3 regions of the Paenibacillus azoreducens genome follow, and region 2 is predicted to be linked to each of the others. Evidence: riboswitches for the same ligand, from Rfam matches in the RefSeq annotation. Region 2 holds a riboswitch; each other region holds the start of a gene.

What was found. A riboswitch is a leader RNA that binds a small molecule or an ion and turns the genes downstream of it on or off. The one in region 2 is predicted to bind cyclic di-GMP.
Region 1: another riboswitch for cyclic di-GMP. It lies ahead of L6442_RS30330 (non-ribosomal peptide synthetase); the one in region 2 lies ahead of L6442_RS33160 (PEP-utilizing enzyme).
Region 3: another riboswitch for cyclic di-GMP. It lies ahead of L6442_RS01430 (S-layer homology domain-containing protein); the one in region 2 lies ahead of L6442_RS33160 (PEP-utilizing enzyme).

Annotation. Positions count from the first base shown of each region.
Region 1 covers NZ_AP025343.1:6,743,550-6,753,997, forward strand. The annotation lists gene L6442_RS30330 (non-ribosomal peptide synthetase) at 1-4,924, opposite strand, end outside; cyclic di-GMP riboswitch class I at 5,243-5,330, opposite strand; gene L6442_RS30335 (4'-phosphopantetheinyl transferase family protein) at 5,514-6,227, opposite strand; gene L6442_RS30340 (hypothetical protein) at 6,266-6,421, opposite strand; gene L6442_RS33230 (MFS transporter) at 6,564-7,460, opposite strand; partial or broken gene L6442_RS33235 (MFS transporter) at 7,572-8,089, opposite strand; gene L6442_RS30350 (hypothetical protein) at 8,116-8,841, opposite strand; gene L6442_RS30355 (polymer-forming cytoskeletal protein) at 8,876-9,595, opposite strand; gene L6442_RS30360 (YhbD family protein) at 9,599-10,237, opposite strand.
Region 2 covers NZ_AP025343.1:4,572,672-4,583,119, reverse strand. The annotation lists gene L6442_RS20160 (methyl-accepting chemotaxis protein) at 1-735, opposite strand, end outside; gene L6442_RS20155 (protein-glutamine gamma-glutamyltransferase) at 1,066-1,896, opposite strand; gene L6442_RS20150 (radical SAM/SPASM domain-containing protein) at 2,172-3,158, shown strand; gene L6442_RS20145 (fibronectin type III domain-containing protein) at 3,226-3,672, shown strand; gene L6442_RS20140 (hypothetical protein) at 3,880-4,140, shown strand; gene L6442_RS20135 (fibronectin type III domain-containing protein) at 4,109-4,543, shown strand; cyclic di-GMP riboswitch class I at 4,590-4,677, shown strand; gene L6442_RS33160 (PEP-utilizing enzyme) at 4,908-5,021, shown strand; gene L6442_RS20130 (MDR family MFS transporter) at 5,256-6,707, shown strand; gene L6442_RS20125 (FAD-dependent oxidoreductase) at 6,809-7,981, shown strand; gene L6442_RS20120 (MBL fold metallo-hydrolase) at 8,085-8,807, shown strand; gene L6442_RS20115 (TetR/AcrR family transcriptional regulator) at 9,038-9,748, shown strand; gene L6442_RS20110 (MerR family transcriptional regulator) at 9,859-10,242, opposite strand.
Region 3 covers NZ_AP025343.1:298,057-308,504, reverse strand. The annotation lists gene L6442_RS01430 (S-layer homology domain-containing protein) at 1-2,322, opposite strand, end outside; cyclic di-GMP riboswitch class I at 2,392-2,480, opposite strand; gene L6442_RS01425 (nSTAND1 domain-containing NTPase) at 2,785-4,875, opposite strand; gene L6442_RS01420 (PP2C family serine/threonine-protein phosphatase) at 5,077-5,940, opposite strand; gene L6442_RS01415 (FtsW/RodA/SpoVE family cell cycle protein) at 6,044-7,366, opposite strand; gene L6442_RS01410 (PadR family transcriptional regulator) at 7,363-7,695, opposite strand; gene cspD (cold-shock protein CspD) at 7,864-8,064, opposite strand; gene L6442_RS01400 (hypothetical protein) at 8,355-8,516, opposite strand; gene cydC (thiol reductant ABC exporter subunit CydC) at 9,196-10,448, opposite strand, start outside.

The DNA of each region.
Region 1 (10,448 bases), 2.2 Mb from region 2:
CCACATTATGTCCTGCAATGTATAGTTCACCGGCCACGCCGACTGGCTGAGGCTGATAGTTCTCATTTACGATATAGATCTGCGTATTCGCAATCGGCTTTCCGATCGGCGGCAGTTCCGGTATAAAGCCGGACGGATCAATCGTATGCGTCGTGACTACATGCGTCTCCGACGGTCCGTAATGGTTATGCAAGTAAACGCCGTTTCGCGTCAGATGCGCACGGAATTTCTCCGGTACGATCAGCTGCTCGCCGGCCGTGATCACATGTTTCACTGTCGTAGGGAAACGGTCTGCGTATTCCTTCTCGTTCAGAATGAATTTCAGGAACGACACCGGCATAAACAGGATTTCAACGCCTGCTTTTTCAATGTAATCCAGCAGATCCCCGACTCTCATCCGCAAATCGCTTGTGATCAGATGCAGCGTGCCGCCGGCCCCCAGCGTCGACCATATCTCCTGCGAGCAAACGTCGAAGCTGATCGTGGTGAATTGAAGCACATTTCCGCTGTAGTCGACATTGGTCGCACTGTACTCAAAATGCAGCAGGTTGACGATATTCCGATGTTCGATCATTACGCCTTTCGGTTTTCCTGTCGTGCCCGAAGTATAGATCACATACAGCAAATCCCCGGGTTTGTTGACATGCGGCAAATTACCGGTAAATTCGCTATAAACCTCATCCGTGTCGATGAGCAGCGTTTCGCCCGCAAAGGCAACCTTGTCGGCAAGATGGGACTGTGTCAGAAGCAGCTTGGTATTGCTGTTTTCCAGCATATAAACGACCCGTTCCTGCGGATATTCGGGATCGACCGGAACGTACGCCCCTCCCGCTTTCAAAATGGCCAGCAGCCCGACGATCATCTCAAATGAACGGTCTGCCATCAGCCCCACCACTTGATCTGGCTCTACGCCTTTCATCCGCAGCGTATTAGCAAGCCGGTTAGCCCTTTCGTTCAACTCGCGGTAGGACATGCTTTGGTCGCCGAACACAAGCGCCGCTTTATCCGGCGTACGCTGTACCTGTTCCTCGAACAAGCCATGGATCGGCATTTGATCCCGATAAGTCGAGGCAGTCGCATTTAGGCCGCTAACAAGATAATCTTGTTCCTCGGGGCCGAGCATCTCGAGTTCGCACAGCATCTTGCCGGGATGAGCGATCGCATCGTGCAGCATCCGCAGGAAACGGCTGCCGAACGCTTCGATCGTCTGCCGTTCAAACAGATCCGTGCAGTACTGCAAATCGATCCGAATGCCGTTTTCTTCCTCTGTCACATCCACCATCAGATCATATTTCGAGATTGGATGAACATACGAATCATTCGCCACATCCGCGCCTTCAAGCTGCAGCTCGAGCTTGCCTGTATTTTGCATGACAAACAACGTGTCAAACAGCAAATTGCGGCTCGGATCACGCGGAATATTCAAGGAACGGACAAGCTCCTCCAACTCGTAATCCTGATGCTCGAACGTATCCAGCAGCGCTCCCTTCACTTCCTGCAGCAGCCGCGCAAAGGTCTTGCGCTTCTCCGGATAGCAGCGCACCGGCATCGTATTGACGAACATCCCGATCACAGGCTGCAGCTCTTCATGCAATCTTCCCGCCACCGGAACGCCCGTGATGACATCCTCCTGATTCGTATAACGGGACAGGAGCGCATGGTATCCTGCAAACAGCACCATAAACGGCGTGGCGGTTGCGGCATATGCAAACTGCTTCAATTGGCCCGCTGCCTTTTCGTCAAGCCGGATCGTAACGGTATCGCCGCGGAAGCTTTGCTTGGCCGGACGTTCCCGGTCGGTCGGAAGCTGTAGGATCGGCAGTTCGCCTGATAACGTCTTCTCCCAATACGCTTTTTGCCGTTCGGCGTGATGCGGCGTTTCCGCCTGCCAGACAGCAAAGTCGGCAAAACCAAGCGGCAGCTCTTCCAATGTTTCGCCGCGGTACAGCTTGGATAGCTCTTCAAAAAAGATATTAGCCGATACGCCGTCAACGGCTATATGATGGAAATCAACCAGCAGTACGAAGCGTTCTTCCGCCCCGCACCGGATAAGCCAGGCCCGCAAGAGCGGCGCTTCACCCAAGTCAAAAGGCGTAATAAGCGAATGCATCAGTTCATGCAAACGATCTTTTGAGGATCCCTCGGCCCGGACCAACTTAAGCTCAAACGGCACCTTTGCGTTTACCCGCTGCACGATTTCATCATTCTCCCAATGGAAAGATGTGCGCAGCGCATCATGTCTCTCAATCATCGCGCAAAATGCTTGCTCCAAACGCTCACGATCAACTGTACCTTTGATGCGGAACGCAAACGGCGCATTATAAGCCGTTCCGACCTGATCCATCTGCTCGATGAAATATAGCCGCCGTGCAGCCGAAGCTACTGGATAGCTTTCCCGCGCAGGTACCTTAACTATGGCGGCTGGATGGGCCTCAGCCAGTTCGGCCGCCGCCGCGGATTCTCCTTCCGCCAAACGGCTCGACACCGCTTGCTCGAGCCATTTGGCTTGTTCACGGACCGTCGTATGCTTGAACAGCTCGGCTACAGGAAACGATATGCCGAAGCGCCGCTGCATCTTGGCTTGCAAAATAACGACTTTCAGCGAATCGCCGCCGGATGTAAAGAACGGTTCGCATGCGCCAACGCGGTTTAATCCGAGAACCTCCTTCCATAAGGAAGCAACTCCGTTTTCCCATTCGCCTTCCGGTGCTTCGAACTGCCCTTCATCATGTGTTTCGGCCGGGGCAGGAAGCGCGCGTCTGTCCACTTTGCCGTTCGCCGTGAGCGGAAGCTCCCCCAGCTGAACCAGCTTGGCCGGAACCATGTATTCAGGCAAATGTTCGGATAAATAATCCGCCATTTCGCCATACGGAAACTCTCCGTCCGCCACTACGTACGCACATAAATATTTCGCGCCTGAAGCATCGTCAAGATCGATTACGATGACTTCGGATACCCGCGGATGCTGCAGCAGCCGGTGTTCAATTTCGCCGGTTTCGATACGGAAACCTCTGATCTTCACCTGGTGGTCGATGCGTCCCAGGAATTCGATCACGCCATCTTCCGTCCATCTCGCCAAATCACCCGTCCGGTACATGCGCCCTTGGCCAGCCAGCGCGGTGGCCGTAAATTTCTCTGCCGTCAATTCCGGCTGGTTCAAATACCCGCGCGCAAGCCCTTCACCGGCAATGCATAACTCTCCTGCGACGCCGATCGGCTGAGGCTGGCCGTAAGCATCCATGATGTACACTTGCGAATTGCTGATCGGATATCCGATCGGAATATTCTCTTGCAGTTCCGTCACAAGGTAGGCTGTCGTTACGACGGTGTTTTCTGTCGGACCGTAGCAATTGTACAAGTCATAGTGCTGCTTGCTGAACGTCTTCAGTTTGTCGCCACCCGCAAGCAGCACACGCAAAGACGGGTTGTCCAGCGTCATGAAATGCTCGCAAAACTGCGTCGGTAAAAAGCTGATAGTAATGGCATTTTGCTTGAAATATGTATGTAATTGGCCTGCATCAAGCCGAATGTCCTCCGGAATGACATGAAGCGCTGCGCCGGACACAAGGTAAGGGAAGATTTCCCACACGGAAGCATCGAATCCAAAACCTGCATATTTCGTGGCCCGGTCCTGATCCGTAACCTTGAATTCTTTGATATGCCATGCGCACAGATTAATAAGCGAACGATGTTCCACCATGACGCCTTTCGGTCGTCCGGTCGATCCCGATGTATAGATGATATATGCCAGATCATCGGCCTGAACTCCCTCTCCGTGCTTCAGCCCCGCCTCCTCAACTAAAGGAGCCGAAATGTCCGAACCCGCTGCCGCGCATATGATTTCACCTTTAAAGCGGACGTCTTCGCCAAGCTCCACTTTTGGCTCGGTCACAAGCAATTCCGTCCCGCTGTCTTCCAGCATGTACAGGATTCGTTCAGCCGGATACGCCGGGTCGATAGGCAAGTATGCGGCGCCTGTTTTCAGAATCGCGAGCGTACCGATAATCATCTCCAGAGATGGCGTCGCAATAATGCCGACGATATGTCCCCGGCTCGCCCCTTTACGGATCAGTTCGCCAGCAAGTTTATCAGCCCTTGCATTCAGTTCCTTGTATGTCAGTGATTCATCACGATAGACGACTGCAACGTTATCGGGAGTCTTCTGTACTTGATCCTCAAACATCCCGTGAATAGTGCGGTTCAGATCCACCGGCTCCCCAGTGCTGTTCCACTTGGACAGCAAATCCGCCTCTTCTTGTGAAATCAAGCTGAACCCGCCGATCGCGGCATCCGGATTCGACAGCCACTCTGTCACGATGGCTTGCAGGTGAAGGCACATGCGGCTGATAAAATGATCCGAAAAGGCATTTGCCGAGTACAAAATCTCCAGCCCGCCCTCGTTGTTATCGCATAATTTCACCGCAGCATCCAGCTTACCCAGCAGTTCTTCGTGCGGCACCGCTTCCCCGAACAGGATGGCGGTATTGCAAACCGGAGCTGTGCCCGCCAGCCCGCAAACTTCCGAAACCTCTTGCAGGCTCACAGCCTGATGAGCATGTTCGGACATGACGGAAGCGGTTTGTTGTACCAACGCCCGAAGCGGCGTCGTTCCTTGGGCCGTCATGATCAACGGATATGCTTGGTCTGCAGAGCCGATCGCGGCAAAAGCCACCTCTTCTTTCCGCAAATACTTTACGAGGAGCATGCCCCAGGCAGCGCCCAGCAGTTCATTTGGAGCAATTTGCGCCGTTTCGCAAGCTTGCTGAATTTTCAGACCCAGCCCGTCCGGCCAGGCATACTTGAATTTTTGCAGCCGGGGCGCATCCTTCCCTGAGCGGGTCCTCAGGATCGTGCGTTCTTCCAACGGTTTCATATATTCTTTCCATTTCTCCACAGCAGATCTTTCCTTTGTTAACTCCGACATGTACATCTTCCTTTGCATCATCATAGTTGTTAAATAGACCGAGCATAACAAAAACATCGATCGACGCACTTCCAATGAAGAAAGACCGCGTTTAGCGGTAGTTTTTCTTGCGATATAAGGACGCAGGCTCTTGATGTCTATACTTTCTTATATCTAAACAAAAACGTCTATCGACGCACTTCCAATGAAGAAAGACCGCGTTTAGCGGTTTCTTGCGATTATAGAATTTTCAAGCTCCGCTGAAATGTAAAAATTCTATAATCATAACAAAAAACTCTACTTACCGAGAGTAGAGTTGCGTAATTGCGAAAAACATCTTTCGGCAGCTGGCTGGCATGACGCAAACCCGTCTTTAGCCCCTTTAGCTTTGTGTCCCTATCTTTCGATAGGTTTACCTTTTGGAGTTTTCATTGTGCAGATATTCTGATATAACTTGGACCAACACTTCAATCCATCTTCTAATATATATCATGATGATGCAAAAAGTACAGGTGGATTTTTTCCATAAAGAGGTAATAAAAGTGTCTACATCCCGAATTTAAGTGAAATTTCACTGTATATCATTGTTATGGAATATAATGTAAAACGCTCAGCGTGACCCACTTTGCAGACCGATGAAGCCGAGCATAAGCTCGTTCATGGACATGTCTACCCGGTTGATTGGTATATCTTGTACCGCTGTGCAAATGGCCATTTGATAGGCTGGATCAAACGAAACCATTCTAAGGGAACGATCCGTATCTACTAATCCTTGCCGGGCCATGCGAAAACTTTCCCCCTCCTTTATCGTTTCAAGCGAGGACAAGTTTTCAGCCAGACCTTTCCCCGTTGCTTTCACGTAACTCTCCTTCAACGTCCATAACTTTAAAAAATATGTATCCCTTTGATCCTTAGGCTGGCCGAACCATTCATGCAGCTCCTTCGGCGTTAGACACATTCGGGCTACTCCCTCTTCCGCTTTCCCGATCATCTCGATGTCGATCCCGACAGGTCCTTCAGCGCTGACGGCACATACGACCCATGCATGGGAGTGGGATACGTTAAAATGGAAGTCCGGAAATTCCTTCAGGGATGGTTTGCCATAACCATCCCTGAGAAATTCCACCCTATGAAGCCCGATACCATTCACTTGGCAGGCGACAATCCGCTTCAAAACCGCCGAAACGATTTCGCGGACCGCATCCGCTTCTTTTCGGTATCTGGCCGCTTTATTTCTGACATCCACGGGCAAATTCTCAAGCGCCTGCTTGAAAACGGCCCGGTCGTACTCATCCACAAGTTTCACGGCATAAATTAGCGCCATGTCCGCCACCCTTTTTTTTGGGAAAAGGCCCTCTTCGGTTACAGAATCAACCCGAGCTTGCGGGCCTGCTCCTCAGTTAAAATATACTCCTCGTTCGGCCACACCTCATCCTCGTTATATACACCGAACATCTTCATTACGTCAATCCATATTCCCTTCTCAACCGCTTCCGCTTGGGTAATGATGACTTTCATGAAAATCAGCCTCCTTGCCGGATATTTATTCAGCATCCCCGCAAAAAATCCTTTTATCCGCGCCCGATTCTGTCCGTCATTTTGCGGTTCATATGCCTACTATTACCCGTTGTCTGAAGGCCGGGATGAAATGGCTTTTATTCTAAGCTCGTTTCTGCTTTGGGGCTGCCGAAGGCCCTTGGGCAAATTGCATGCGTCCCGCACCCATCATAGATACCGACACCAGCGCGAAGAAGACCGGGATCAGCGCCCATAAAAAAGTATGATCCACGGATAGAGATAATGCTGAACTAATCTTTTCCATCACCTGCGGCGGAATCAGCTCCCTTGCCTCCGGGGTCAGCATGTGCTGCGGGTCGGCGCCTGCCGGCATGTTCCGGCTTGCTGCGCCCAGTTTTTCCGTTAGTTGTCCTTTGAAATCATTACGCTGAATGATGCCGAAAATCGTAATCCCGATCGTCATCCCCAGCGAACGCAGAAACGAAATCGTCGAGTTAGCCGATCCCCGCTGCCGCATCTCCATGCCCTGAATCGCCGACATGCTCAGCACGGAAAAGGAGAAGCCGATGCCAAATCCGGTTATCATCATATACACGGAAAGGATAATCCTGGAAGTATCCGGCGTAATTGTCGCCAGCAAAAACATACCCAGCAAAAATACAACAGCCGAAAAGATCATGATTCTGCGGAACGACATTTTGGAGGATAACATGCCGCCTACCTGTGAAGCAACCACGGAGCTAAGCGTCAGCGGAAGCAGGATTAATCCGGAGTTTGTCGCACTTCCACCCATAACCCCTTGTACGAAGATCGGAATATAAACCGCTGCCGTAATAAACGCCGCTCCATAAAACAGTGCTGCGGCGCTGCTCGCGGCGAACAGCCTTTTCCGGAACATCCCATACGATATTATAGGCTCCGCCGCCCTTCTCTCCACAAGCAGGAAGACGATAAACAGCAGGGCAAACGCTGCAAACAATCCCATAATAATAAACGAATCCCAGGCATATTTATTGCCCCCGAGCTCCAGCGCAAACATCAGGCTGACAACGGCCCCCACAAGCGTGGCCGCTCCCCAGATATCGATTTTCTGTTTGGAATGCTCATGCGATTCGCGGTAAAAGAACACGACAAGCAAAAACGCGATAAGCCCAAGCGGAACATTAATATAGAAAATCCAGCGCCAATGCCAGAAATCCGTAATATAAGCGCCCATTAACGGCCCGAAAAGATTCGCTACGCCAAAAACCGCGCCGAACATTCCTGACATTTTGCCCCGCAGCTCCGGTGGAAAAATGTCAAAAATGATCGTAAAGTAATCGGGATAAGCGCGCCGCCCCCAATGCCCTGGATCGCGCGGTAGATGCTCAGCTCCGCAATGCTGTGGGCCGTACCGCAGAGCATCGAGCCAATCAGAAACACGACGATGCCGAAGACAAAAAATCTTTTTCTGCCATACATATCGGATAACTTGCCGAAAATCGGCATCCCCGCCATCTCGGCAACCATATAAGCGGAGGTCACCCACACGAACTGATCGAGTCCGCCCAAATCCCCGATAATAGTTCCCATTGCCGTCGCCACAATGGTGTTGTCGATGGCTGCAATCAAAATCCCGAGCAGAAGCCCCGCCACAATGAAACCCAGCCTGTTCTTTTTAACAGACATCCTTGTTTTCCTCCTCTTCAGCGTTGTTACGAACCGATTTTTGCCGATTGGGACACCGATGAACCTTGGTCCTGCTCGAATTCATCCCGGTATTCAACCAGACCGATCCGGCAACCGCCGCCAATCATGACTCTTCTGCCGCGGACAACGGCAGCCCTGGTATTTTCCAACACGATGGTATCGCCTTCGATCGTTTCGGCCGTCAGAGCACCTTCGGTACCGGGAATGAACTTCCCGATCAAGGGCAGACTATAATGCTTTTTCACCGTAATTTGCCCGCCAACCAGCTCACGCATCCGGCTATGGCCATAAAGCTTCAAATCCACTTGCTCCGCATTTAGCATGCCGTTAACCTCTACGCTTCCCTGCACCTTCAGCTCCTCCATCTCGCAATCTGCATTGACGTGAAGTTCGCCGGTAATTCTAGCCTTTTCGACTGACATTCGCCCGCCAACAGCCAACTCGCCGGTAACGGATATACTCTCTGCCGTAAGCTCGTTTCCGACCCTAAGTTCCCCTTGTATCTTTACGCTGCCGCTGCTCATCGTTTCAGCAACCTTCATTGTGCCGTTACAGGATGTATTCCCTGCATGAAGCGAACCTTTTACCTCGCTATTTCCCAGACATTTGAATAATTCGCAATGCGTATCGCTATTGATGACAGCGTCACCCATAATTTTGACATTATCAAAAGATCCGCCGTTCGAATGGCTATTTCCCGTAATTTTCATATCGCCGCGTCTTGTCGTCATTTGTTTCCAACCTCCTTTTGAAATCCTGCCATGTTTATAGCTGGTGAGCGGATCCGATTTGGGCATCGGCATCCCGCTGCAATTGCTGTTTGTATTCCACGCGTCCGATTTTGCAGCCTTCGCCTATCCTTACATTATTGCCCCGCACAATTTCGGCATCGGTATACTCCAGGTCCACTTCATCGCCTTCAATGGTATGCGCATGCAGCCGGGCCGAAAGCGCCGGCACAAATTGCTCGATGACACTGTATTTTTTCGCGCGCCTAACCGTGATCGTATCCCCGCCGATCTCCTGCACTCTGCATGGCATGTTCAGTTTGACATCCACCAAACCGGCATTAAGCAGCCCGTCAATGCTGAATCCGCCAAAAACTGAAAACACCTCGCACCCTACATCTTCCCTCGTTTTCAGGTTCCCGAATATTTCCACCTTTTCGCCGATCAGCCCTCTGCCAACCGACAACCGTCCGTTTACGGTCAGAAGCTCAGTGCAAACCACTTGTTCTTTAAGCGTCGCCATCCCGTCAAGAACCATACGGTTCGTATTGACATGGCCTTCCACCGTCGCTGTTCCGTTGACCGTGACGGATTCGCTTTGCAGCGCTCCTTCGATCGACATCGTCCCGTTGCTGTCAAGGGAAATACAGCTTGTGTCCCCCTTGATTTTGGCCATTCCGTCCGTTCTGACATGCGAATAGCTGCCGCCTTGCGACTTGCCGATGCCGGAGATTCTCAAATCGGATTTTGATTCCATGCTTTATGCCTCCATTTCGTTTAACTTCAGTTTTAACTCTTCGATGGATGCAGCCAGGGACAGCCGAAAAACCCATTTAACATCCTTGTCAAAATAAATCTGTTCCGCCGATTCCGTCAGAAACAGCAAGGGAACGCCCATTTTCCGGATCAGAGCCAGCTCGCACGGTTTGGCTGCCAAATCGCCGTAATGCTCCCTCATAACCGCAATCAGCATTTTGCCTTCTTCTCTCGTGATTTCTCCGCCTTGCAGCAGCTTATGAAGCACATAAACCGTCAGGATGTCGTTAAAGGACAACAACTCCTTCTGTCCCATCTCTTCTTCAAACAATTCCAGCGAAAAAATCGTAACAATGTTACGTTCTATAAGTTTGACAGCAGACATCGATTCAGCACCCAAATTTGGTGAAAACATATCCGCAAGCTCATCCAGGGACAAACCATCCTTCATATTTTTAATGCGTTCGATCCGCTGCAATATTTTATCCCTCGGAAAGAAGGTTTCCTGGCCCGTAAAAGAAGATTTGCGGACAAACCATTCTTCGGGTATCAGATTTTTCCGCTTCCAGCGGTACAATTGTCCGTAGGAGATCCCTGTCAGCTCCAGCAGTTCCTTTTTCGAAATTAGATCTTCTTCGTTCATGACGCCGCCTCCTCGCAAAATAATGTAACATAACATTGTTACGTTGTAAATCAGCAAAATCAAAATTTTTTAAAAAATTGGGAGTATGCACGGAAATAAGCTGTCTTGATCTTGCGGAGGAAAACCGTAAGAAGCCATTAGAACCGGGGAACTTCTGATTCGTTCCAGTGCGGAGGATAGAATTCACTTGAAAAAACAATAAGAGCAGAAC
Region 2 (10,448 bases):
TTGCTCCGCCAGTTCGGAGATTGTTTTGGTGATTTTATTGATGCCGTAGGCATTTTTGGAAAGCGCGTCGATGGTTCTGGCGACATTTTCGGTTGCTTCCACGTTTTTGCGCATGCCATCAGCTTGTTTTTCTACCGATTGGCGTCCTTTTTCGACGAAGCTGAGCGTCAGATCCGACTGTTTCTTCATTTCCTTGGTGGAATGGGCATAATTTCCGACCTTCAATTCAATGTCCTGAATGGACTCGGTCATGCCCGCCACGTCTGCCGAGATTTCGCCTGCGCCGATCGCCAGCTCATTCGAAGCCGCCGCAACGGATGTCATCACCATTTTCAGCTCCGAATTTTTATCGGCAATGCCGCGACTGGATTCTATAACCTTGCGCGTTATGCTCGATACGTCATTCAAAATCTTCTTGAGCTTGTCGATCATGCTGTTGAACGAACGGCTGACATCTCCCATCGACCCGGATTCATCCACGCGATTGGTGAAGTCGCCCTTGGCAATGCCTGCCGTCACATTGGCTATGCTATCAAAAGAGGAAGTAAGCGTTCTCTCCACATAGCGTGCAAGAGGATACGTAAGCGAAGCCAGTACGACCACGAAACAGATTCCGATGATGATTTTGCCGATCAGGATGAAGATGACCAGTGCCGGCAGGGCGAAAAGCGCCGCGACCAAATAGCACCCGGCAATGATCCTTTGAGACAACGGAAGATTTTTCAACCACGACATAGGAAAATAGGCCTCCTTAATTTGTACTAATTATACCATATTATAGCACCGACCCGATTCAATGGTCTATAAAACGTTTACAAAATGATGATTCTTTTGACATAATTCGATGTTTTAGAGTAAAAGACAGGAAAAAAGCTGCCGCAACATGCGCCAGCTAGCTCGATATATCAGAAAGTATAAACCTCCGGGGTCCCCGCAAAGTAATCGGAATAGGCTTCAAAGGTTACGCGTCACTCCGTACTTTTGCTTCGCAAAAGCGCCCCTCTGCGAGAGGCGTCGGACTTCTTTCCGATACTCTTTGCGGGGTTATTTTGCCGACTGAAACCATCAAGCGAGCAGATAACGTCGCCGTCCGATCCGGAAAACCATACCGCTCTCATGCATAAAGTCTTCCTGGGCCGTATCCGGGTGCACTCCGGCATTGCCGGCTTCAAACCGGGATAAATAAAGGAAATCCGGATAGATCACTTGGTCGGTCAGATAGGCGGACACCGTGCTTCCCGGCACGCGATGCCTGTTCAGATTGTCGATGATGCCGCGGGCAGACACGATCCCGATGCCATGTCCGTAATACAGATCCTCTTCGATTTTGATCGTATTTTCCCCCTGCCACTCTATCTGCGCAGGATTAACTTCCGGATTTTTAAAATAGAGAACGTCGCCCGGGAAGGCCTGGGATGCGCCTTGTTTTTCGATCAGACGCAGATCGCTGTCATAATGCCAGTCATACAGGAGCAAACCTGCAAACAGCCTGTTGAAATCCTGTTCGTTGATGCACTCGAGCACGCCTTTATAAAGAACGATCACGATCGCCGTAGCGCATTCGAATCCGTACATGGGACCATTAACGAAGATATCCCGTATTCCATCGGCGGGGGTGATATTTTCCCTTAATTCAAAGCCGCCTTGCCTGTTCAAATTCCAAAATTGCGGATTGCAATGGGAATGCTCGAAGTCCTCGAACTGAACGCCGCTTCGCCGAAGCGCTTTGGCAGCCTCCACGATCGCCGTTCTTAACTTCAGCTCAAACTGCAAATGAGTCAAAGAAACATACCGATATTCGGTGGGACTGCTTTTCTTGGAGATAAAAACCTTTTGCCATAAAGCAGGCCACGTTCTCGTCTCCACCACGGCTTCCTGACCGCCGATTAGTATCACTTTCGCCTCACGCTCCTTTTTTGAGCCTAAGCGCGATCAAAAAAATAATAGAGCATTCGATTTGCCGAAAGAAGCGTAATGACGTGCACTGTTCGTGTTTTTTATCGCGCCTAAGTAGATCATATGTATCGAACAATCCAAGAAATGTCACATTCGGTTATTTTTCGCAGGCCAAGAGCGCCAGAGATCCGGTTATGGTTGCCAGAGGCGGGGTTCTAATATAATATTTTGTGAGACGCTACAGATTAAATAGGAACAGACTGGAGTATTCGCTTATGAAGAAATTCAAGAAATTTTATGTCGAGCTGACGAGCCGCTGCAATCTGGCCTGTACCTTTTGTCCACCGACTCACAGGGCGACCCATTATATTACAATTGAACAATTTACCCATACGCTGGATGAAATCAAGCCGTATGCGGAGTACATTTATTTTCATGTCAAAGGGGAACCGCTGCTTCACCCCCATATCGATCAGCTTCTGGATATCGCCCATGAGAAGGGATTTAAAGTAAACATAACGTCCAACGGAACGCTTCTGCATAAAGCGGGACACAAACTGATGAACAAACCTGCGCTGCGGCAGATGAATTTCTCACTGCACAGCTTTGACGGGCATATCAGCTCCAAGAACAAGGATGAATATATCGCCAAGGTATTGAACTTCGTCAAGGAAGCGGTCCAGCAGTCGAATCTGATTGTATCGCTCCGGCTGTGGAATCTCGACATGGATAATGCGACGAACCTGGAGCAGAGCCGCAACCGCGAAATGTTGGCCTATATCGAGAAGGAATTTGGTCTGGATTATAAAATCGAAGAAAAGGTCGAGCCCGGAAAAGGCATTAAAATTGCGGACCGGATATACATCAATATGGACCATGAATTCGAATGGCCCGACTTGAATGCGGAAGAGGACTTTAGTCCGGGTTTCTGCCATGGTATGCGCAGCCAGGCCGGGGTGCTGGCGGATGGTACTGTCATCCCGTGCTGCCTGGACGGGGAAGGCGTCATTAATTTGGGCAATATTCATCGGCAGCCGTTTAAGGAAATCATTGAAAGCGAACGGGCCGTGAATATCGTTGAAGGCTTTTCGCGCCGTGAGGCGGTGGAAGAGCTTTGCCGGAAATGCGGGTACCGGAAACGGTTCAACTATAAGGCGAACGGATTTGCCGAGGAATCCTCTTCCGAGCCGAGGACAAGAACTTGTACCGATTACCGCAATGGACAAGAACTTGATCCGATTACCGATTTGACACATATCTAATTATAATTCGTCAGCTCTTTCATTTACCTAAAGAGGGCAGCATTCCTATTATGAAGAAATACGAGGATTGAGAAATAAAAAGACTCAACAAAAGCCAGTGGCTCCAGTTCTGAGTGTTGTCTCTGCGGATGAGACAACTGCAAAGCTTGAGTGGACACTACCTAGTGGATCCGCTTTGACCGATGGGTATTACTACAGGTTAAAAAATCTCACCAATGGGCAAGTGTTTGATATTCAATATCCAGACAGCACATACATCGACACCACGCTTGCCGGCGGTCAGAGATTCGAGTACCAGGTGCAGGCCGTTAACCATGTTGGGGAGTCAGAATGGAGCAATACCGTACGAGTCACCATTTCTCCGGTTGAGTCAGCGACATCTTACCGGATCGTGGCCCAAAATAATACAACGCAGCAAGAGGTCTTTAATTCAGTTGTCAATGACACCTTCTCACCAGTTACCTCGCTAGGGCCGGGCACGCTTTACGATACACTAGCCATGCGTAAAACCTAATATAAAGCGTCAGGAACTAAAGGGCGCACGAAAAAGTTTAAACTTTATCCAGAATTGGGTCTTCCCAAGCCAAAAAAAATTCTCCTAATGTGAAAGTGTGGCACATGTTATCCATCACACTCACAAAAGGAGAACTCCCAATGGATGGTGTTGCCGGTGAAGAGCTTCTTTGCGCGGTGTTTTCAGTTTTCATGTTAGGTTGTTTGCATGGCTAGTGTTTACGATATTGTTACTTCGGCAATTAATGAGAACGGAGAAGGAAAAACGGTTCACACCGGATTTTTAACTCTACCGGACCAGCCGGGTGTATTTACCCATCTGCAAATTGGGGAGAGAACTATCGATCTAGCATGGAATCGAGTCGAAACAGCGATTGGTTACTTGCTTGATCGAGAGCTTGAAAATATATATTCCGGAGATGATACTCATTACCAGGATGCCGGATTGGAATCTTGGATCGCCTTATAACTACCGCGTAGCTGCAGAAAACGATACGGGAGAAGGGGAATATTCGGAGCTTCATGATATTTGGACGCTGCCGAGTGAGCCTGACTCTTTTGACGTAGCAGAAGTAACCACCACCGAAATAACAGCCCATTGGTCGTCGGTACCCGGAGAGGAAGGATATGTCTTCCTCGTTAATGGAGAAGAAACGGAACAACTTCCAACAGGTTCTACGGAATATACAATAACCAGCTTAACCGCAGGCACCACCTATAAGCTTGGGATAAAGGCTGTGAACCGCAGTGGATCCGGAGCAGTGAAAATCTTGTCTGTAACAACACTTCCAGAAGCGCCAGTGGTGGTGGAAGACCCCCGTGGAGGTTCGAGTCCTCTCGACCGCATCACTTTATCAATGATAGGTTTCTGATCTGCTTTTTCTGGCAGAACAGGAACCTTTTTGTTATGTAATATCCTTAAGTAAACGGCAAAGCTGTCGAAAGGCAGTGCACGCAAAGCCCGCAGATCTTCTCACTGCTTAAGTGATGACCGCCGGTTTACTAACCTGCCAAGCACGGCCTATGGGGTCGTGTTTTTATTATTTGTTTGTATAGAAAACTGAGGAGAGCACGATGATATTCGAAGCAGATTTGCAGTGTGTACGAGGGCAAAGTCTGTATCGTGATGAATCCTTCGGAGTTCAAGAAGCTGAGAAAGGGGGATATTCTCGTTTCCACTTATAGCGCGCTGATCTGGACACCTTTATTTAAGATTGCCGGTGCCCTGTTACGAAAATTGGGAGCGCAACCTCCCATGCGGCGATTGTAGCAAGAGAATATAGTATTCCAGCTGTCGTCGCCATTGAGAATGTCACAAATACATTGAAAGTGGAGAGCGGATTAAAGTAGATGGTACGAATGGCATTATTACATGGTAAACATAAGTATGTTACCACAGTTACGCGGAGCGAAGGGCACGAAAAGGAGAAATAAATGAATTGCCGCAGCAGTATGTGTCGAAACTGTCTGCAATTTTAACGAACAGTGTACTTGACGAACGGTGTTCGTGATGGTATAACTGAGATGTTCCTATTGTAGTTCATTAAATGGTTCTTCTAAATTAAACAGAAAGAAGCGTGAAACATGCAGTCAACAAATAATTCAGGGAGTACGCAAGCCGCATTTTCATTGAAACAAATATTGCCGGTGTTGCTTGCTGTGGCTTCTGGGATGTTTCTTGTCATCTTGGATAGCACAATTATGAATGTCGCAGTTCCGAAATTGGTAAGCGCCTTTCATACGAATCTTAGCACCATTCAATGGGTAATTACTGCCTACACGTTGTCATTGTCGGCCGTCATTCCGCTCGCAGGTTGGTTCTCGGACCGTTTCTCACCGAAACGGATGTTTATGACGAGCATCGTGCTGTTCGTTGTCGCTTCTGTGTTATGTGCGCTGGCTCAGACGCCTGAGCAACTGATCCTATTCCGAATCATCCAAGGACTCGGAGGTGGCATGGTTGCTCCAATCGGGATTGCAACAACCTTCTCCATTTCTCCTCCTGACAAGCGAGGTTCAGTAATGGGTATTCTCGGCATTCCGATGCTGCTCGCTCCGATTCTTGGTCCCATTCTGTCGGGCTGGCTCATTGAGTATATGAATTGGCATTGGATATTTCTCATCAATGTGCCTGTTGGTCTAATCGCGCTCTTGATGGCTTGGAGGTATCTGCCTACAGCGAAGCCGCGGCATAACAGTAAGCTAGATGTAGTGGGCGCACTCTTGGCTCCGGTTTCCTTTGCATCGCTTGTGTTCGCAGTTCATCAAGGAGGTGAGAAGGGATGGTCTGATATATGGACGCTTGTTTCGCTTGTATGCGGAATTCTCCTGCTGGCTATATTTATCTGGCATGAACTGCGGCAAAAATATCCGCTTCTGGAGCTTAGGGTGTTCCGCTCTCCTGCATTCGTTCATGGGATTATCGTTGCTTGGCTCAATCAGATCGCATTGTTCGGTAGCATTCTATTATTCCCGCTGTTTTTGCAGCAGGCAAAGGGACTTTCGCCGCTTGAGGCGGGGCTGTATGTCATCCCGCAGGCAATCCTGTCGACGATCGGGATCAACGTCGGTGGTAAGTTGTTTGACCGTTTCGGAGTTCGCCCGGTTGCCTTGATTGGTATTCTGTCCTTATCCGGATCGTTACTTGCCTTGACACAAATTACTGCCCATACCAGTCCGTTGTACATCATGTGCAGCTTTGCCTTCGCAGGGCTTGGCCAGGGCTTAACGTTGATGCAGATCAATACCCATGTGCTCAAGTCGGCTCCGAAGGAATTAGTCAGCCGCGTGACACCGATAACGACTTCTGCCCAGCAAATTATGTCATCTTTCGGTGTAACGATTACGATGGCTTTTCTTTCTGGACAGATTAGAAAACTTCCAGTCGATCATACACTCGATCAGTTAGGGCATGCTTTTGGTTCTACGTTCTGGATTACGTTTGGATTTGCAGTGGCTGCACTTGTGCTCAGTTTATTTTTCGCAAAACGTACCGATACTACAACTGCGCGATCCCAGTCACCTCAATCGAAGTAGCTTTCACTAACGTAAAAGCCCATCTACTGCCTTAAACGAACGGTGTTCCTTAAGAACGTTGTTCGTATAAAATCCCATAATTAAGCTAAGGAGAGATTAAAATGACAACTACTACGAAAAATCAAAAGCATATCGCCATTATCGGAGGCGGCCCAGGTGGACTCACACTTGCACTTATTCTTCAACAACATGGCATTCCAACGGTTATTTATGAACGTGAGATGGCAGACAAGAGCCACGAGCGCGGGGGTTCTCTTGACATACATGAGGACTCCGGGCAGCAAGCGCTAAAGGAAGCAGGACTTTATGAGGCTTTTCAAAAAGTGGCACGATACGAAGGCGAGGACTTTCGGTTATTCGATAAGACTGGAAAATGCTTCATTGATGAAGTGGCCGATGAGGATGCTCCAGGAGGCCGGCCAGAGATCGATCGTGGCGTGCTTTGCGAATTACTTTTAAGCAAGTTAGACTCAGCGATCATCCGGTACGGATATAAACTGAACAAGGCCGTTTCACTCGCCAATGGCATGACCGAGCTTCATTTCGAGAACGGCTTCGTAGATACCGCGCATCTCGTAGTTGGAGCGGACGGCGCCTTCTCCCGTGTTCGTCCACTGCTTTCGGATACGGATGTCAGTTATTCGGGACTAACCATGTTCGAGCTAAATGTAGTGGACGCTGCTAATCGTCATCCTGATTTAGCAGCATTTAACCGTCGTGGTAAAGTGTTTGCATTGGACGATCACAAAGGCATTTTGGGGCAGTTGAATGGCGACGGGCGCATTAAAGTGTATGCGAGTCTGAAGGTTGATCGGGAATGGCTCGATACAATCGGTATTGGGTCTGAAAATCCGCAGGATGCGAAAGCAAAACTGCTAGAGCTCTTCCAAGATTGGGATGAATCGCTAAAGAATTATATCCGCTATGCGGCAGAAGTTGTTCTTCCAAGACGGATCTACATGTTACCGATCGGGTTTAAGTGGAACAGAAATCCCGGCGTTACTCTTATCGGTGACGCGGCTCATGTCATGTCACCTTTCGCCGGCGAAGGAGTCAATTTGGCGATGCAGGACGCAATGGAACTAGCTCTTGCGATTATTCGGCATGATGATCAAGCTAAGGCAATTGAGGAATACGAGGAGAAAATGTACGAATACGCTTCGGAAAAAGCTCGAGAGTCCAATGATAATCTCACCCTGTGCTTTTCAGATGATGCAGCGCCGAATCTTACTGAATTGATGAATTCATACCACGAGCAGTATAACGAAGCTTAATCTTGCCTTGACAAGTGAAATAATGAAATCATCTGACAACGAATTACAAAATTCTTGATCGTATTTAATTTTAATAAATACACACATGGAGGCTAAATTTAATATGACAAAAGTGATTATTGAACCAATCACTTTAAACATCGATGTGCCGGCTTTTCCAGGGGGGAAATGGCCGCTTAATCCTACCCTGATTACAAGTGAAAATGCTGTAATACTTGTAGACACAGGTATGCCAGATAGCGCAAAAATGATCGCTGCGGAATTAGAAAAATGTGATTTATCCATCGGCCAATTAACAGCGATCATTTTGACACACCAAGATATCGATCATGTTGGAAGTCTGGCCAAACTGCTTGAAGTTAATCCAAACATTGAAGTATTTGCACATGAGTTAGAGCGTCCATATATTGAAGGTGATCGACCTCTTGTTAAAGGATTACCTTCACCATTAGATGCCCAATTTAGTGAGGGTTACGTAGCTCCGACAACACCGTTTATAGAACGCACATTAGAAGGTGGCGAAGAACTAAATATTGCTGACGGCCTCATTACTATTCATACGCCAGGTCATACAGAGGGTCACATAAGCTTATACCATCCTGATTCAAAAACATTAATTGCTGGCGATGCACTGGTCATTCGCGGATCTAAATTTCAAGGTCCAAACCCGATGCAGACGCCTGATTTAGACAAAGCGTATCAATCAATAGCGAAGTTCGCTGCTTATGATATTAAACGTGTGATCTGCTACCACGGCGGGTTGTACGAATCTGAAACATTGAATGAAGAAATCGCACAAATTGCTGCAACTGGCCCGGTGAAATAACGAGTAACACTAGTACTGACATAAATTTACCACCAACAAAGACATTATATCATTTGTAGACAGGTTCAATTGACCAATACTAGACCAACTTTTATCTTACAGAGATCTGACAGCCCTTGAATTTAATCAGAGAGAAGTGGGTAAAATTTATATGCCGCTAAAAACAATGTAGGCATAAGTAAATCTAACAGAGGATTTACTATTTGCTTCCGGCATGATATAAGGAAAGTATGATGAAACCAAATCGAGAAATTATCAGTCGTCGGGCTCGTCCGGCCAAAGAACCGCTAAGTCATGAGATAATTGTGAAGACTGCCTATGAACTGCTGAAAGAGGAAGGCACCTCTGGCATGAGCATGAGGAGGGTAGCCAAAGCGCTGGATACCGGGCCATCGTCGCTCTATGTATACGTGAAAAATTTACAGGAGCTGAGCTCTTATGTGCTGGATTATGGTCTTGGCCAGCTCATCCTGCCGGAACTTACGGATGGTGATTGGAAGGAACAGCTGTTCCGGGCGCTGGATGCGTATGTAATGCTACTGATGGAGCAGCCCGGCCTTGCCGAGCTATCGCTTCAGGCGATTCCGATTGGAACCCATGCATTCCGGTTGAACGAATACTTGCTTGCGGTCTTGCAGAAAGGCGGGATCACGTCCACCTCCGCGGCATGGGGTATGGATCTGTTATTGCTTTACGTTTCCTCCGTCGCCTTCGAGCAGGCGGCTAGATCCAAGCACGGAGAAGAACATATGGCGGCCATCCAGCATTCCTACCAGGCTACGGATCCAGTTCACTTCCCTCTCATTCACAGTATGAAGGAGGAGTTGTTCTCAGGGGACATCGTTTCGAAGGAACGGTTCTATTGGGGAATTGAAGTGATCTTGAACGGCATTGTGCATGCAAATGGTTTAAATAGGAACTCTATAAGCAGCCGTAAGTAAAGGTCAACCACATACCAAGTAAAAAGCAGCCATTCACCGAGATGGTTGCTTTTTGCCATAAATCTCGATGACACCCGCAGCGCGCATTCCTTCCGAAATTGCGATATAAGTCAAATTTTAATGCTAGTCCGTTCAATCTGGGATTCTAATACATCATATAGAGCAAGTTTATAGTTTATTTTATCCAAGTTAAAATATAATTCTCTTATGCTTTTCTCAATTTCTTTTTTATGATGAAGCATCATCATTTTTCGTTCCGCAATCGTCGAGTCCCCTTCTTTATACAAGTATACATACTTCTGAATTTGAGCAATCGGCATTCCTGTTGCTCGAAGCGCAGTAACAAAGTGTATCCAGCTTAAATCTTCTTCGTCATATAACCGCTTCCCATTTTCATTTCTCTTCACATGTGGAAGCAGCCCCTCCTTTTCGTAATATCGAAGTGTGGGAGCCGCTATTCCTGTCATTTCAGTAACTTCTTTTATAGTCAACATAACTAAATCTTCACCGCCATCTGTTAAAGTGTACTTTAAATGAATACTTGGCAACATAAATTGATTCTTCCAAATTTAAGCTATGAAAAATAGAGAAATATAATGAAATCAGTGAATTTATCTGTTTAATTAGGCACTTATTATTATAATCAAAATAACCTTGACTTCAAGTGAACTTTATCTTTTATGATATCAATGTAAATTAT
Region 3 (10,448 bases), 3.0 Mb from region 2:
TTCAGCTGTGTAGTAGAATGTATACTGTTGGCCTTCTTGTTCTGCAGTGAACGTGTACTTGCCCTCGGCTTCTACTGGCGTATAACCTGCAATCGGAGGAGCAATCAGCGTTATGACTTGACCCGTCACGCCTTCCTTGGTCGCTCGATCCTGAATTTCTTCATTTGTGGCTTGGTCCACATAACGGATGGATACCGTTTGTTTATCTGCCGTGTAGTACACGGTATGGGTCTGCTTTTCATCCGCTGTGAACGTATACGTCCCGGTATCCTTGACCGGAGTGTAACCCGGAAGCGGCAGCGCCACATTTACTTTATCGCCGGCATGGCCTTTTTGGATCGTTGGCTCAGCCAATTCTTTCTCTGTGCCTTCCAGCAAATGCTGCACCCTTACCTGCTGCCCGACGGCTTGATAATAGATGATCAATTCCTGGCCATCTTTTGCGATAAACGTGTAGTTTATGCTTGACTCCTCAGGCGCGTAACCCGAAATGGCAGGAGCATCGATCATGACGGCCTTGCCTGTAAAGCCATCTACAGTGACAGGATCTTTAAGCGGCTTCCCGGTACTCTTCTCCAGGTATTTGACGGTCACCGTTTGCTTGTCGGCAGTATAGTAGAATGCATACTCCTGGCCTTCTTTGCCCGTAAAGGTATACTTGTCGCTTTCCTTTTCGGCGGTAAACCCATTGATTTTCTTCGCTTCAAGCAGAATTTGCTGTCCCTTAATGCCCTTTGCTTCCGACGGTTCAGCCAGTACTTTATTCGTTCCTTTTTCTAAATACTTGACCGCTACATGCTGCTCGGCAGCCTCCATGAACCCGAACCAGACCGTTGGGGTCGGTTTATCTATAGTCAAGTTCACTTTGGTAGGATTGTCGCCTACTTCGAGCTGATAACCTTCGACGTTAGGAGCCGCCACGGAATACGTTTTATTGATATCCAGCGATTCCTTCCCGTCCTGCTTGAACGGCTGATTGTACAATTGCTGCGCAAGCTCGGCTTTTTCGACAACCACGCCTTCGGCATTGACCGGCTGACCATCTGCATTCACTCGATAGCCTTTTATGGTAATGGACCCTTTACCAAAGTTCACCTTCGGTACTTCGAAGTTCTTCGTAACATTATCCTTATTAATGTCAGTATAGTTTATGGTTGTGGTTCCATTGGTCGGATACAACGTATCCGGATCAGGATGTTTCTTCGGATCCATTTCGACCTTGTAGGTCAAAGTAGCCGGAGAACCCTCCATAATGCTGCCGACGTTCCATGTGAAGGTTTCCGTTTTGTCGTCCCAAGCAATGGTTCCTTGCGAAACCTTCGGTTCGCCGACCTTGTTGAACATCTCGCCCATGGGATCGGTGACGACAGCTTTCTGGGCAGCGTAGGAAATCTGACCTGACAGCTCGGAGAATACCTTGCTCAAATCCGCGCTGCTGGATGAATAATAACCTTTGTTCTGGGCGCTGTTCAGCACGTATTTGGCGTCGGCGTCTTTTCCGACTTCAAGACCGATCGAGTAAATGCCTATGCCCCCGTCCCAGGCAAGTTTGGCTTCCGATAAGGATGCAATACCATTGTTTGTTACGTTTTTGCCGTTAACGGTATATACCTGGCGGCCTATTCCAAAAAATCCTTCATCCAGTTTGTAATCCTTGCCGTTACCGAGAATCTGATTGTCATTATAATCGAAATCGTACAAGGTAAAGTCAAACTTTTTGTCCGGCCAGCCAAAGGCCGCTGCATGCGACGCCTTGTAACTGTAAGTCGGCGCGCCGTCGCTTAATAACACGATAACCTTATTTTGCGCCTGGCTTCCCGCCAGCATCATGCGTGCTTTATTCAATCCCGCCTGAATGTTGGTGCCTTCTCCGCTGACAGTGATTTCTTTGATTACGTTCTTTAACCTGTCCTTCTGTCCGAATTCAACAAAGGAGGATTTTTCACTCGCCGTCTTATCGAAAGTCACGACTGCGATTCTCGTCGTCGAATCTTTGATCAGCAGATTATCGATAAACTTGTTCGCCGCTGACTTGGCATTGGTCATCCGGCCCGATTTGTCCATACTTCCGGACCGGTCGATGACCAGCACGACATCCGAGGTCGTTTTAATGTTCTTTCCTTCAACAGTCAACGTGATATTCCATTGACCTTTCCCTGCAGGATCGGCCGTCTTGGTCAGATTGACTGCTCCGGGATTCGGCCAGATAAGCTCGTTTGATGCTGCGGATACCCGGCTTAAGAATAGATTGCCTGGAATGAATCCTGTGAACACCGTCAATATGAACAGCCATGATACTACAAGTTTTAAACCCCGCTTCATCTCTTCCTCCTTGATTTTTTGGTTTAAGTTCCCCGGAACACAAAAAAGCCCGGCTGCATTAACGATATTAATTGCAACCGGACGATCATAAGTCATAAAGACTGTTAGACTCCAAGGCTTTGCGAGCTAACCTTTCGATTAGTGTGCCAAAATATAAAATTGTCGTTATTGCAGATGTGCGTAATCTTAATCCCTGTCCATGGATCTACCAAAAGTTAGTATATAGGAACTGTCGATCAATATAAACCAATCAAAATGCGTTGTCAATCACCAAAATACGCACCAATAAAAAAACTTTTTCGGTCCCCCTTTTGCTTCCATCATTAGGCACCCCGAGCAAGTCTAACTTCCAGGCATCGAATATGTAATCATGAAGATCAGCATCGACTCATTCATTTTAGCATGATCTTCTTCCGTTCCCGTCTCAAATCAGTCTCATTTTTCCTGTACTCTCAAGATATCCTAATGTTCAGGTTCCATGGCGCTATTTTGAAGCTGTGCCGCCAGCACCCGGGCAAAATTGGCAATCGCTTTTTTCAGATAGCGATAGAAGGTCGCCCTGCTCATGCTGCACTCCAACGCTGCGGCATCCGAATTACCGGCGTGCTGCCAATAAGCGGCGTATAAAAGGGAACCGTATTCTTCCGTCAGCCCGGCTTCCCCGGATATTTTCATTAACCGGAGCATGAACCGCTGTAAATCGATGCCGCTGCCCACGCCAGGAAATGCACCCGCATATTTCTCCAGTTCCACCGGATCATGCAGCGACAGAAGTATTTTTCTTAATTGCCGTTCTTGATCGCCTGGGCTCAACGCGTGGAAGACATCCATCATAACGCTCTCCATCTCCCCGCTTCCTTTAAAAAACGAAAGCACCCAATCTCCAAAATTCCCCTCGCGGAGGTCGAGTTCCAATATATGGGCTTCCGCCCATGATACGTCGCAATTTCGGGTGGCCGTCGGCCGGATGCGGAAACCGATACCGCGCAGCTGCTGCTTTAGGACATCGTTGGTAGCAACGAGAATGGCCCGGCTTCCATCCCCAAGCAGGGACAAATGATCCAGCATTAAGAGCCCGATGATCTCTTCCTTCGAATAACCCGACATCGAATTCGTAGCGGCGGTCAATACCGGGAAGTATGTATCTGCCTTGTCAGGCTCGCATTTCCATTCCTCTTCCGTGAAGCATTCCGACAATTCATTCGGAAAATAACGCTGAAGGAGCAAACCCGTTTCATAATAGACCAGTACAATGATAAACATGCCGGCGGGCCGTCCTTGGCTATCGCGTACAATCGCGATGCTTTCGGGAAAGCGGTCGGCAAGCTCATCCAGAAAATCATGGTAGGACCGGTTCATATGAGGATCGACGCTGTAAACGCACCATTCTTCCAGCATCTGGTGCAGATTGGGCAGGTCCGCAGCGTTAGGCTGCTCAAGAGGAGGGATCGAATCGCCCGAAAAATCCGCATACCCTCTGTGGGGAGATAGGAGCTCCTTGCTCAGCATCAGCATTTGCGACGCGATTCCGCGGCGCTGCTTGCGGTCCGCACGCTGGAACTTCCCATACAGCAGCTGTGCCGAGGAGCACTGCAGCTCAAGAAGCCGCTTCGGTTCCCGCTGCCGGAAGTCCTTCAGCAGATGCATTCTGGCAACGTCATGCAGCGCCAGCCCCCCAGTTCCGGAACGAACGAAGGATAGTCCGGCCAGCTCGCGAAACTGCTGCGTAGTGACCGTCCTGCCGGTCAAACGGGACAGCATCTCCTGATTGGCTTCGGGTAGGACCGTTAGAACATCCACCATCGGCTGCAGCTTCTCCGAGGCCAGTTCGCGAAGCACGCGGGCGCTGATGGACTGCGAAATAATCTGTTTGTCCGGCCCGCAAGCCTTGTCTTTGATGGCCGTTTCGACGGACAAAGCCAAAGCCAGCGGATGGCCATCGCTCAACCTCGCCAGCCGTCCAACCGTTTCGTCCGGGAAAGTCCCGAAGGATTGGATATAGTCGACCATTTCTTGATTCGTAAAATGCGCCAGCCGAAACTCCGTCATTCTGAGCCCCCATACTGGATGGGTAATCCATGTTATAGGCAGGCGCGGCCGCGAAGCAAGCAGAACCGCGACGCCTGCGGAAGACAGCTTGGGCAAAAACGCATCCAGCAGCCAGCCCTCAAGCAGGGACAGCTCCTCGAAATTATCTATGAACAGCATAACCCGCTTCAGCGGTCCGGCTTTCGTCAAAATGCGCAGCGAACCCGGTTCGGCTTGCTCCAGCTGTTCCAGTGAGGCGGCAGCCGATAAACTCTCCAAAAAGGACGCCGGCGTAGGCGTAAATGACCGGCCATCCAACCACAGGCATACACAACCCGCATTTTTGCCGAGCCGGGACAGCTGTGACATTAAGGAGGATTTTCCGATCCCTCCCATGCCGGTGATCGAAAATATCCGGCTCCTTGCCGTTTCATCCTGAAGCCACTTCGATAACTGCGACCGTTCCTCCACCCTTCCGACAAAGCGGTCGGCTTCCTGTGCTATCCGGTATGTTTCTCGCTCCATAATTTCCTCCGCAGATTCCGATTCTTTTTTGTCTTTATTATATCGGTGCGGAAAATTTCGGAACAGGCCTATTCTTTCCATCTTTTTTGTTCTCTCCGATCTGACGCCAAAAAAAAAGAATGGATCTGCTCTTATCGGTTAAAACCGCAAAATCGCAGACCCTTCCTTTAGTTAGTAGGACATCTTTAACAAAACGACGCGCTAGAACGTGATCCAAATGCCTGTTTTATCATCCGACATTTTCAAGCGAGGGTAGCGGATGCACTCGGGATCGTCCTCTTCCAAAGCCAGCAGCCGCTTGGCATAACGCTCTAGTCCTTCCGAAGCGACGCGGCGCAGGAGCTCCTCATCCGGCCTTAGGTTGTCGTTCTCCGCTTCTGGCTGCGGCCATGCCTCCGGATAAAAAAGCCCATCCGTCACCAGCAGCAGACCCGAAAGCCGTATCCGGTTGATTTTTCCGTACTCCAGGTATCGATCCGCATCCGGCAAACCATTCAATACGGAATATCCGCCTCTGGTGTTCATCTTCTCCCTGTTTTCCAGCAAGTGAGGTAGCACCATCCCCCGCAGCGCCTCTTTGCTGCGAATTCCGGAATCGATTCCTTTTTTCCAGACCGCCATCGACTCTTCGCCGATATGAGCGACATGATCGCGTGTGATCGTCCGTATGGAACCATCTTGGTACAATGCCATGATCATGCAGTCGCCGGCCTGCACGTATTCGATATGATGCTCCTTGACTCGGACTACCGCCATGGCAGCCGTCCACAGCTCGCTTTTGCGATCCATCCGAATGCCTTCCGCCCGCATGGCTTCTCCCAGCCGCTTGTTGGCTTCTTTCGCCAAGGTCTCCAAATCCCGCCGATCATCGCCTGGAATCTGTTTGAAATAATCCTTAATGATCTGTGATGCCAACCTTCCGCCTGTTTCTCCATGGACACTCCGAAAAGGAACAAGCGAAGTCGCCCCGTCAATTACACCATAGAATCCCCCGTCCGAACGCAAAATAACGGCATCTTCATTCCACTCTCCGGCGCCTTGAATCGAAATATGATGTATGTTCACGATGGTTTCCCCCTATTCCCCTGTTTGTTTTTGCAGTTGTTCAAACAGCTGTTTCGTCTGCACTGGATCATTGTCATTATAGAAAATAGTTAAGTCGCCCAGCTTAATTTGGATGTAGGGATGGATTTTCAATTTCTCCAGGAATCATATTCTTCCGTCTGAATAAAGACAGCAGCAGCCCGGCAGCGGCAAAGTCAACAACCTGCATCATCCCGCTGTATCCGATGAATGGCAATACCTCCCCGACTATAGGAACAATACCAAAGGCCATAAGGATCGGCCATAACATCCTGATGGCATATACTGCCATCCATCCAAGCATGATTCTCTTCGCATACACATCCTGAATGAGAACATTCATTTTCCAAAAACGAATGATAAAACAGATTACAAGCCCGGTGATAAGTATTCCAGAGCCCCAGCCAAAACAATAAATCAGATACGGGAATAGCGAATCACTGTAAACATAGGGAAGCGTATCAAGCTGTGCCGCAAATCCATGCCCAAACCATCCTGCGGAGACAATCGCCGCTTTGGTTTGGATGATTTGGTAGCTGTCATCACTGGTCGGATAAAGGAAAGCTTGCAGCCGATGCTGCAATTGTCCAACCCGGGTAAGCACAAGTATGTAGAGAGACAGCAGCGGTAGGATCAGTACGAGAAATTGTGGTGTATTCTTCTTGGTGACCCATGTCAGCAGCAAAAAGCCAATCAGATAGATAAGGCCATAAAACCAGGAAGATGACTGAACAAAAAGCATAATAGGTAATATACCCCGGTATACGAGTTGGATAAGGTATTCCCAGCCTCCTCGCCACTCTTTTGCCGGTTTCATTCCTGCCAAAGCAAAGAGAAGCACCGGGAGCGATGCGGCCATTGCATTAATACTAAATGGACCAAAAACGAGAAACACTCTTCTTCCATTTATGTCTATTTCCGCAAAATACGCGTATGCCATAAGCACGAGGGCACCGAAAAACAATACGCCAGAATATTTCTGTAATTTACAATAATCCACAAAATAGAATCCAACCAAGAAGGCAAGACCAAGAAGAGTAAACAACACTTTCCTTTCGATGAGCGAAGTACCAAACTGAGGATACATCCCCGATTCCTGGGCGGTAAACACCCCAAAAATGCCGATCAACGCCATCAACGCCAAAATAACAACCAATTTCCATTCCATGACCGGCTTATGTGCCTGATGAAAATTCCTGCCGATAAGAGCAGGGTCCCCCATCTGACAGATTGCTTCGGCAGCGGCGGCTTCCACGCTCATCCCATTCTCCTGCAGCATTTCCATCTGCTCAACAATATGGGAGGATAGCTCTTCGCGTATTTCGGGATGCAATTCCTTGGCTCGAACATGACTGCATACCTGATTCAAAAAAATCGCTACAGCCCCGTTTTCTTCAGGCCGACTCATGACATCCCCTCCCCAATAACGCGGTCCACCGCTGTTCGGAATTGTATCCACTCTTCCTTTTTCTCCCGAAGCTGGTTTCTACCCTGATCGGTTATCCGGTAGTACTTGCGCTTTCTCCCATCATACGTACTCCAGTAAGCATCCAGCCAACCTTCAGCCTCCAGCGTATGTAAAATGGGATATAACGTGCCTTCCTTCATCAAAAATACACCTTCCGAACTCCGCTCGATTTCCTTGATCAATTCGTAGCCATACATTTCTTTTCTATTCAGTACCGTAAGCAGCAAAATAGCCGTACTTCCTTTTAATAACTCCTTATTGACCGCCATAATGTTCTCCTTCAGAAGTTTTTTACTAACCTAGAAACATTTTTATTACCTAGTTTATCTATGCATCGAATTACTATGTATAAGAGTATATTGAATTACTACGAATTATGCAATCGGCAGATGCAAAAACGCCCCAAACAAAGTTTGTTTGGGGCGTCAGCCTCTATATTAGAGCTTTACTACGTTTTCAGCTTGTGGTCCGCGGTTGCCTTGCACGATGTTGAATTCTACGCGTTGGCCTTCGTCCAAAGATTTGTAGCCGTCTCCAACGATTGCGCTGAAGTGTACGAATACGTCGCTACCGCCTTCAACTTCGATAAAACCGAAGCCTTTTTCTGAGTTAAACCATTTTACTGTTCCTGTTTCCAACTGGATTCCCACCTTTTTCTTAATTTTACATGACATCTATTTGAAAATAAAAAATCACATAATGGACAAGGTTATTAAAAATAGAATAACCCTCTACGTTATGTGAATTCGTTAGGTCACTATTCCAATAACTTTATTATATCACAACTGGAAACAAATAGATACAGTCTATTTTGGAATCCGTTACGTGTATTTGTCTTATCAGCAAAAAGGGTGCCTCCATTTTTGACTACGGAGATACACCCTCCTTCATCCAAATGTAATTTACGAAAGTGCTCCAATGAACCGTACTACTCTTTATCCTCGGACTGCTGCTGGCCGAACGCCTCCTTGGCGTCATTTACCATTTCCTTCGCGAATTCCTCTCTTTGCTTGTCCGGCACCGGCATCTTGTTCAGTTCCGTTCTTTGCACCTCATATTTGCTTGCTTCCTGGGAATTGTTGTTTTCCATGATTGCTTGCGCACCCCCTTCAGCTTACCAATTCACCTATATATAGGATGATGCAAAATAGATCATTTTATTCATTTATAACAATTCTGTATCGCATGCGGCTTCCAGCGCGCGGTGTGGCGCCCTAGATGTTGGCAGTTCAGCTGGATGACGGAGCTTGAGAAGCGCCTTGGCTTCGATGTAGCGAATTTGATCACGAGTTACGCCAAACCTCATCGGGACCAAGCATTCTGCAATTGCTTACGGAACCCACAATCGTAGACAGCGCTTCTAAATTACTCTAACGAAACTCACAATCGTTATTTAGTCAAAATAGCGCATCTAAATGCTCTAACGAAACCGGGAAACGTTATTGATTAAAATAGACGGTAAAGAAGCTGGATTTTCGCCAAATAACGCTTTGGAGTTTCGTTAGATTTGAAAAAACACTCTTTTCGTGAATATAACGCTCCTCAGTTTCGTTAGGCGCATTCAGGCGCATTAAGACTCATTCAGACTCATTCGGACGAATTCAGACGCGTCCATTCCATGCATGCTCAATCCGATACGAAGAAGCTTCCAACCGTTCACTGTACGACAGGCCATGCAAAGTACATTCTTTATGTGGCCGCAATACAGCATAAAATCCAAAAAAACAGAGCCATACCGCTATCAAGCGATACAGCCCTGCTCCAATACTCTACTTCGCCATAAATGCCTCGGGGCGATCGAGCCGGTATAAATTACGGTACCGCTCCGATGTGGCCAACAGCTCCGCGTGAGAGCCTCTCATTTCGACACGTCCGTTCTCCATAAAAATGATCTCATCCATCTGCTCGGCGCCAACCAAATGATGCGTGACCCAAACCAGGGATTTGCCCTTCATGGTTTCCAGTATGGTTGCGATCAGATCGTTTTCCGTACGCGGATCAAGTCCGACGGTCGGCTCATCCAGGATGACCACAGGATTATTCTGAAGCAGCACCCGCGCCAAAGCAATCCGCTGGCGTTCCCCGCCGGAGAAACGCTGCCCTGTCTCATGCATCGGCGTTTTGTAGCCAAGCGGAAGCGATGCAATCAGCCGGTCCAGCTTCACCTGGGCGGCCGCCCGCCGAACGTCTTCATCCTCCGCGCTGCGGTCACCCAGGCGGATATTGTTCTCTACCGTCGTATCGAACAGATGCGGGCTTTGGTTCAGCACGGACACGACCTGCGGCATCTGTTCGCCAATGGCATATGCCTCCGTTCCGTTCAGGGAGACGGTCCCTTTCGAGGGAGCCAGCGCCCCTTCGATCAGCTTCAGCAGCGTCGATTTGCCTGCGCCGCTGCGCCCAATGATGGCGATCCGTTTACCCTGCGGCAGATCAAGCGATACATTTTCCAATGACCACGGAGAAGCATCATCATAACGGTAGCTGACGTTCTGTACTGTAAGGTGGACGTCCGATCCAGCCAAACGCCTGACATCTTCAGCCGAAACGTAAGAATCCTCCTTCATTCCAGTCTGACCAGCCGTGCCATGGGAATTCCCGTCTCCGGGGATTCGGCCGATTTCCGAGAGCCGCTGCAGCGAACTCTGGTAATTCGGTATCTTTTCGATTGCGTCCGAAACCGGCATAAATGCATCCATCAGCGGAAACATCACTAAAGCAAATGCCGCTATGAGCGTTGGCGCAATATGCCCGCCGGCATATTCACGGGCCGCCCAAACAACCATCGACACGACGCTGAGGCCTACAACCGTCTGCCCGATCAGCTGCCGCCAGCGCGCCCAGCTTTTGAGCTGGCTGTTCACGCGGGCCGCCTCCCTCTCTTCCGCTTCATAAGCGGCAAGAAAAGCGGATTGCCTGCCGCTGATGACCCAATCGCTCATGCCTAGCACTGCGTCGGTGAGTTTGGTGTAAAGGTTGCTGCGCTGCTGCTTCGCCAGGCGGCTTTTGGCCTTGGTGATCA